Regions from separate parts of the Rhizobium sp. BG4 genome, predicted to be linked through region 1. Evidence: riboswitches for the same ligand, from Rfam matches in the RefSeq annotation. Region 1 holds a riboswitch; the other holds the start of a gene.
What was found. A riboswitch is a leader RNA that binds a small molecule or an ion and turns the genes downstream of it on or off. The one in region 1 is predicted to bind S-adenosylmethionine.
Positions count from the first base shown of each region.

Region 1 (4,056 bases):
GATCTTTCCCTGAACACCCGCTCGCCGAAGCGGTTCGCAGGCGCGTCGCCCGCGGGCGGGACTCGCTGGGTTTTTTCCTTGGACCGGCCGAGCGGCGTACCGCACTTTTCAAGCGGTCAATCAATCTGGATCGCTTGATTGCCATCCAGTGCAAGGGCCGCATCGTTGGACACGCAACTTTTTCCGTGGCGGGCAAGGGGCCCTTTTCGCCGACGGCGCGGGATTTCCAGGCAGAATATGGATCGCTGCAGGGATTGCTGCGCTTCCTCGCCTTTTGCCTCACGGAGCCCCGTCTGGCCGCTGGCGAACTCTATCTCTACACGCTGAAGGTTGATGCCAAGCTTCGCGGCCAAGGCGGCGGAACAATGCTCCTGGAAGCTGTCGCTGCGGCAGCCGCGGAAAGCGGTTGCGATACCGTCACACTCCAGGTCGCCGGGCATAATCCGGCCGTTTCGACATATCGCCGAAACGGCTTTGTCGTCAGCAGGCGCCTCAGGCTGGGGCCGCTGCGCCTGCTTTTCCCGTTTGCGGATGTGCTGACGATGAAGCGCGTCCTGCGCTAGGCAGGACCGCTCACGCCTTCACTTTCGACAGAGCCTGCGCGAAGTCTTCCAGCAGGTCGTCCGTGTCTTCGATGCCAGCCGAGAGGCGAACGGTGCCTGCCGAAATGCCGAGTTCGGCGCGCGCCTCGTCCGACAGGTTCTTGTGCGTCGTCGTTGCCGGATGGGTGATCAGGCTGCGGGTGTCGCCGAGATTGTTGGAGATCGTCACGACGTCGAGCGCGTTCTGCAGCTTGAAGGCGGCTTCCTTGCCGCCCTTCAGCTCGAAGCAGACCAGCGTCGAGCCACCGGTCATCTGCTTGGCGATGATATCGGCCTGCGGATGGTCCTTGCGGCCCGGATAGATCACGCGGGCGACCTGCTTCTGCTCCGCCAGGAAGTCGGCGATCTTCGAGGCGTTCTTCGTCTGCTGGGCGACGCGCAGCGGCAGGGTCTCGATGCCCTTCAGCAGCGTCCAGGCATTGAACGGCGACATTGCCGGGCCGGTGTGGCGGAAATAATCGTGCAGGTTCTCGTCGATCCACTGCTTGTCGGAGAGAACGACGCCGCCGAGGCAGCGGCCCTGACCATCGATATGCTTGGTCGCCGAATAGATGACGATATGGGCGCCGAGCTCCAGCGGCTTCTGGAAGAGCGGCGTCGCAAAGACGTTGTCGACAACAACCTTGGCGCCGATCTGGTTGGCGAGCTTGGCAACGCCGGCGATATCGACGATCTCGAGCGTCGGGTTCGTCGGGCTCTCCAGGAAGAACACCTTGGTCTTCGGGGTGATCGCCTTTTCCCAGTTTTCCAGGTGGCGGCCGTCGACCAGCGTGCATTCGATGCCGTATTTCGGTGCCAGCGTCTCGACCACCCAGCGGCAGGAGCCGAACAGGGCGCGGGCCGCAACGATATGATCGCCGGCCTTCAGCTGGCAGAGGATCGCCGCGGTAACGGCAGCCATGCCGGAGGCCGTGGCGCGCGCATCTTCAGCGCCCTCGAGCGCGCACATGCGCTTTTCGAACATGTCGTTGGTGGGGCTGCCGTAGCGGGCATAGATGAAGCCGTCGGTCTCGCCCTTGAAGCGCGCTTCCGCCGCCTCGGACGTGTCATAGACGAAGCCTTGCGTCAGGTAGATCGCTTCCGACATCTCGCCATATTGCGAGCGCAGAGTGCCTCCGTGAACGAGTTGGGTTGCAGGGCGCCAGGACTTGCTCATGCCATCACCTCAAAAACAAAAAAACCGGCCGCAAATGCAGACCGGTTTCACACCCGGTCTTTTTAGCCACTTGTTTAACGTGGCTGCAAGCCGACCGGCCAAATCACCACGGGATAAAGCTGCAATACTGCCGTTAGCTTCTTGCGTCAATTCCCTGTATTTGGTTTTGTCGGCCACGAACTATGGATGGAGCATGATGGCTCGCGAAACTGGAATTTTGGCCGATCGTGCCATTGCTGCGTTGTTTGAAGCCGGCCGCCTCGTGTCGGAGCGGGAGCTTGATCGCGATCAGATCCAGCCGGCGAGCCTGGATCTGCGTCTCGGCGCCAAGGCTTTCCGGGTCCGCGCCAGCTTCATGCCGGGTCCCTCGCATCTGGTGGCCGACAAGCTCGATCGCCTCAGTCTGCACGTCATCGATCTCTCGGAAGGCGCGGTTCTCGAAACCGGCTGCGTCTACATCGTTCCGCTGATGGAGCGCCTCGACCTGCCATCGGATATGTCGGCCTCGGCCAATCCGAAGAGCTCGACCGGCCGTCTCGATATCTTCACCCGAGTCATCACCGATTACGCCCAGGAATTCGACAAGATCCCGGCCGGCTATTCCGGGCCGCTCTATCTCGAGATATCGCCGCGCACTTTCCCGATCGTCGTGCGCCGCGGCTCGCGCCTGTCGCAGATCCGCTTCCGCGTCGGCCACTCCATCTTGGGTGAGCCGGAGCTGCAGGCCCTGCACGACGCCGAAACGCTGGTCGCCAGCAGCAAGCCGAACGTCTCGGGCGGTGGCATTGCGCTGTCGATCGATCTCACCGGCGACAAGGAAGGCCTGATCGGCTACCGCGGCAAGCACCACACGGCTGTCGTCGATGTCGACAAGAAGGCCCAGCACGATATCTTCGATTTCTGGGAGCCGCTCTATAGTCGCGGCCGCAACGAGCTGATCCTCGATCCGGACGAATTCTACATCCTCGTCTCCCGCGAAGCCGTCCACGTCCCGCCGCATTATGCGGCCGAGATGACCCCCTTCGACCCGCTGGTCGGCGAATTCCGCGTCCACTACGCCGGCTTCTTCGATCCGGGCTTCGGCCATGCACCCGCCGGCGGCCGCGGCAGCCGTGCCGTCCTCGAGGTCCGCAGCCACGAAGTCCCCTTCATCCTCGAAGACGGCCAGATCGTCGGCCGCCTCATCTACGAGCACATGCTGGAAAAGCCCGTCAGCCTCTACGGCTCCGGCCTCGGCTCCAACTACCAAGCCCAGGGCCTAAAGCTCTCGAAACACTTCCGCATCTGACCGCCTTGACACCGCCTCCCATCTGTTGGAAGGCTGGTGCCGCGCGGGTGTAGCTCAATGGTAGAGCAGCAGCTTCCCAAGCTGAATACGAGGGTTCGATTCCCTTCACCCGCTCCAGTTGGCGTTTTGCGCCAATAACTACGAAAGCCATCGCTTTACTGAAAATATGGACGTTGGCTTGGTCTTCTCGGCGTCTATCTCCGAGAGAAGCGCAATGGTCTTTTCAACATTATCGAGCGGCAGTTTCAGAATAATATCTATATCTCGGTCCCACCATCTGAGGCGAAGAAGGTCTCTGATGGTCTGATGATCAAAGCGGTATCGTATAATCTTGGCAGGGTTTCCTGCAACAATCGCGTATGGCGGCACATCTTTGGTTACGACTGCCCCGGCTCCAACTACGGCACCATCGCCGATCGTGATGCCTTTCAATACTAAGCTTGACGCACCAAACCAAACATCGCTACCGACAACTATTTTATTCGAGCGTTTTCTGTTCTTTGGTGTTTTATTGGGGATAGTTTCGGCGCCTTGAACTACCGGGTCATCTGGAAACCACTTCTTAGATATCCGAAAGAAGCTCGTTGAAACATAGTGTATTGGATGTTCGACACCGCCAATCTGACAGTTGCGCGCGAATGTGACGAATTTGCCAATTGTGACGCTGTCAAAGATGCACGTGTTTGCGTTGATAAAGCAATACCGACCGATGCTGTCGGCCATCACCACGCAGCCGGGACCAACGTGAATGGGGTGCTCGATAGTAGTTTGTGATGTAATATTGACTGATTTAGGAATGGTCGATGTAGCGCTCGCGGTGAATTTTGGGTCTACGTCATCGTCCATCTTTTCGCATCCAGTAAGATCGAGTGCTTGAATGAGTTTTTAGAATAGGGGCCTGTCTATGGCAGCTGATAGCTACTAAATCGAATATCCGAATTCGGCTCTCTGACTGCCGCAGGCGCCACCGCACGATCATTTTCCGGTCCCAAATAACAGCGCTCCAACAT
Region 1 is NZ_CP044125.1:1,319,204-1,323,259, reverse strand. Features, by position in the region: gene F2982_RS32160 (GNAT family N-acetyltransferase) at 186-563, shown strand; gene F2982_RS06930 (O-succinylhomoserine sulfhydrylase) at 574-1,758, opposite strand; SAM riboswitch at 1,800-1,878, opposite strand; gene F2982_RS06925 (2'-deoxycytidine 5'-triphosphate deaminase) at 1,952-3,046, shown strand; tRNA gene F2982_RS06920 (tRNA-Gly) at 3,090-3,163, shown strand; gene F2982_RS06915 (CatB-related O-acetyltransferase) at 3,185-3,892, opposite strand; gene F2982_RS06910 (capsular biosynthesis protein) at 4,022-4,056, opposite strand, start outside.

Region 2 (4,056 bases), 650 kb from region 1:
CGCCGGAATTGACGCTGCGCGCCAGAACGACCGAGCGCTTGGCGACACGATCCTTCGACAGGCAGAAATTATGGTCGTAGAGCGCCTGCTCGGAGCCCTCGAAACGCTTCATCGAGGTCATTTCGCGGAAGTCGAAAGCGGTGCCGTCGACCGGGCGCAGCTCGCCGGTCGGGATCTGCCGCTCGTCGGTCGGCAGATAATGGTCGGCGGCGATCATGATGTCGTGGCCGAGTGCATCGTCACGGCCATCGAGATTGAAATAGGCGTGCTGGCAGACATTGGCGAGCGTCGGCTGATCCGATGTCGATTCATAGACGATCGAGAACTCGCCGTTGCCATGGACCCGGTAGGTCGCCTGGATCGTGCAATTGCCCGGATAGCCGGCGCGGCCATCGGGATCGACGATCTTCAGCACGACGCGATCGACATCATGCTCGACGATCGTCCAGTTGCGCTTGGCGATATTGTCGCTGCCGCCATGCAGATGCGAGACACCCTTCTCGTTGAGCTCCAGCTGGTGGGCCTTGCCGTCGAGCGTAAACTTGCCGCCGCCGATACGGTTGGCGCAGCGGCCGGGCGTTGCGCCGAAATAGGAGGAATAGGCCGGATAGTCGGCGAAATTGTCGAAGCCGAGCAGCAGCGGCGCCTCATGGCCGTCGAGCCGCAGATCCTGGATGACCGCGCCCCAGGTCATGATCTTGGCCGTCAGACCGCCGCCCTTGATCTCGACGCGATAGACGGTCTCGCCATCCTTCGTCGTTCCGAAAACTTCCCGCTTCAGCTGTTCAGCCATCTATCCATCGTCCTGAAATCTGTTCGCTTTCCGGCAGCGAACCTGCCCCCATTTTCCACGAACCGCAACTGCCAAAGGCAAAAAAGAAGCGCCGCGGCATCAAGGCCAGCGGCGCAACGTCAACAGATTGATAAGCCCTCAGATTTTCGTGCCGATCTCGCTGAGCTCGTAGGGCGTCGTCTGGTAGATTTCATTGATCCAGTTGCCGAAGAGCAGATGCGCGTGGCTGCGCCATCGGTTCTGCGGCGGAAGGGCTGGATCGTTATGCGGGAAATAGTTATGCGGCATCTTGATCGGCACGCCGGCATTCACGTCGCGGAAATACTCGTCCGACAGTGACGTCGAGTCATATTCGACGTGATTGAAGATATAGAGCCGCTTGGCCGCTTCTTCCTGAACCAGGCAGACGCCCATCTCGTTCGATTCCATCAGGATTTCCAGACCCGATGCCTTTTCGATATCGGCACGGCGAACCTCGGTCCAGCGGGAGACCGGGATTTCGAAATTGTCGGAGAAACCGTTGAGATAGACGGAAGAGGGCTTCAGGTTCTTGTGGCGATAGACGCCGAAGGCTTTTTCGCCGAGCTCATGCTTCGGCACCCCATGGAAATGGTAGATGGCCGCCATCGCGCCCCAGCAGACATTCATCGTCGAATGCACGTTGGTGCGCGTCCATTCGAAGATGTCCTGCATCTCCTTCCAATAGGTGACGTCTTCATAGGGCATCAGCTCTATCGGCGCGCCGGTGATGATGAAACCGTCGAATTTGCGGTGCTTCACCTCTTCCCAGGTCTGGTAGAAGGCGAGCAGATGGTCTTCGGAGGTGTTCTTGGCCTTGTGGTTGCCGATGCGCACCAGCGAGAACTCGACCTGCAGCGGAGAGGCGCCGACGAGGCGCGCCATCTGCACCTCGGTCTTGATCTTGTTCGGCATGAGATTGAGAAGCCCGATCTGCAGCGGACGGATATCCTGGCGGATAGCCATCGTTTCGGTCATCACCCGAACCCCCTCCTGAACGAGGGTTTCGAAAGCGGGGAGCGTGTCAGGAATCTTGATGGGCATCGCATTCACTCGATCGAACAGAACAACCGGCAAATAAAAAACCGGCAACGAAAGAATCGCTACCGGTCCGCACGCGGCCCTTTAGCGACTTATTTAACGTGGCTGCAAGCCGGCCGGCCAAATCACCACGAGGTCTCCTAGATAGCGCTGACAGCGGCGCGAATCAATGAGGATTCGCATGCGGCGCCTTGGCGCAAGGTAACTCACGCATTAATGACTGGTAGAATCTGTTGATGGACAGTGCGCGCTACCATGTTAATCAGGGGCGATGCTGTACGGGAATGCGTGATGACGGACGACGCCAAAGGCGCGGCTGGCGGTCAGCGGCAAGACCGGGTCGGATATGACCTGAGCCTCGGCTACCGCCTTAAATTGATGTTTCAGGCTTTCTGGGCCTCCAAGGTGCGCGGCAAGATCCTGTCGCTCGCGGCGATTCTGCTCGCCGTCATCCTGGCGACGGCCTATGGCCAGGTGGTCCTGAACCGCTGGAACGCACCCTTCTACGATTCGCTGCAGCGGCGCGATGTCACCGAATTCTTCCACCAGCTGCAGGTCTTCGGCCTGATCGCCGGCTCCCTCCTGCTGCTCAATGTCGGCCAGGCATGGCTGAACCAGATGACCGCGCTCTACATGCGCGAGGGCCTGACACGCGATCTCGTCGATCAATGGCTGAAGCGCAAGCGAGCCCTTCGGCTGGCCTCGAGCGGCCTGATCGGCGTCAATCCCGACCAGCGCCTGCATGAAGACGCCCGAAACCTGGCGGAAAGCACCACCGGCCTCGTTCTCGGGCTCATTCAGTCCACCATCCTGCTCGTCAGCTTCATCGGCGTTCTCTGGGAACTGTCGAGCGGCTTCGTCTTCCACTTCAGCACCTATTCCTTCGCCATCCCCGGCTACATGGTCTGGGCCGCGGTCTTCTATGCCGCCTCGGCATCGATCCTCAGCCAGATCGTCGGCCGCAAGCTGGTGCCGATCAATGCCGAGCGCTTCTCGAAGGAAGCCGAGCTACGTTTCTCGCTGATGCATGCAAACGAGAACATGCCGGCGATCACCGTTGCCAAGGGCGAGGAAAACGAGCGCCAGCGCATCAATATCGATATCAGCACCGTTCTCGCCGTCCTGAAGCGGCTGACGATGGCGAATACCAATCTCACCTGGGTCTCTGCCGGCTATGGCTGGCTCGTCATCGTTATCCCGATCATCGTCGCTGCCCCTGCCTATTTCTCCGGCGGCCTGACCTTCGGTGAGCTGATGATGTCGGTCGGCGCCTTCAACCAGGTCAACACGGCGCTGCGCTGGTACGTCGCCAATTTCGGCCCGATCGCCGAATGGCGCGCAACGCTGAACCGCGTCACCGATTTCCGCCATGCGCTTCAGCACATGGATGACGCGATGAACCCGAAGAATGTCATCGCCTACGAGGACACTGCCGCGGACAGGCTTGTGATGAAGAACGTGACGATCGCCGCAAAGCTCGGCGAAGAAGTCGACCAGTGCGGCGGCTTCCGTGTGCACGAGCCTGACGTCACGCTGAAGGCCGGCGAGAAGGTGATGATCAACGGCGATCACAACGTCAATCGCAAGCTGCTGTTCCAGGCAATGGCCGGTCTGTGGCCCTGCGGCAGCGGCACGATGGGCCTGCCGCCATCCGACGACATGCTGTTCATCCCGCAGGTCGCCTATATCCCCGGCGGCACGCTGCGCGAGGCGCTCTGCTTCCCCGAACCTGCCGGTTCCTACAAGAACAAAGATATCGAAGCTGCGATGGAGAAGGCCGGGCTGCGTCAGCTCATCGGCCGTCTCGATACGCGTGCGCGCTGGGACAAGGTGCTGGATTCCGACGAGCAGAAGGCCATCGGCTTTGCCCGGCTTCTGCTCGTGCGGCCGCGCTGGGTGGTCTTTGACGAAGTGCTCGAAGGTCTCGAACCGGAGTGGCAGACGACGCTCACCAACCTGCTGACGGCGCTGCCTGATACGGCGATGATCTATATCGGCCGCTCCGAGACCTATATGGAAGTGCTGAAGCCGCGGGTGCTGCACCTCGAAGCGATCGCTTCGAAGACCGAAGAACCCGCACCGCCGAAAGCCGGCACCGGCCGCCCGGCGGCGGCTCCGGTGCTCTAGCAGTCATCACATCGGCTGGACGCCGCTGAGGCCGACGGAAACCTGCTTGGACGAAACGCTGCCATCGGCGGCCTTCT
Region 2 is NZ_CP044125.1:1,964,329-1,968,384, reverse strand. Features, by position in the region: gene F2982_RS10065 (aldose epimerase family protein) at 1-793, opposite strand, end outside; gene metA (homoserine O-succinyltransferase) at 932-1,855, opposite strand; SAM riboswitch at 1,917-1,994, opposite strand; gene F2982_RS10055 (ABC transporter ATP-binding protein/permease) at 2,144-3,979, shown strand; gene F2982_RS10050 (hypothetical protein) at 3,986-4,056, opposite strand, start outside.
Region 2: it holds a riboswitch for S-adenosylmethionine, as region 1 does, so the genes downstream of both, metA (homoserine O-succinyltransferase) here and F2982_RS06930 (O-succinylhomoserine sulfhydrylase) in region 1, are expected to answer to the same signal.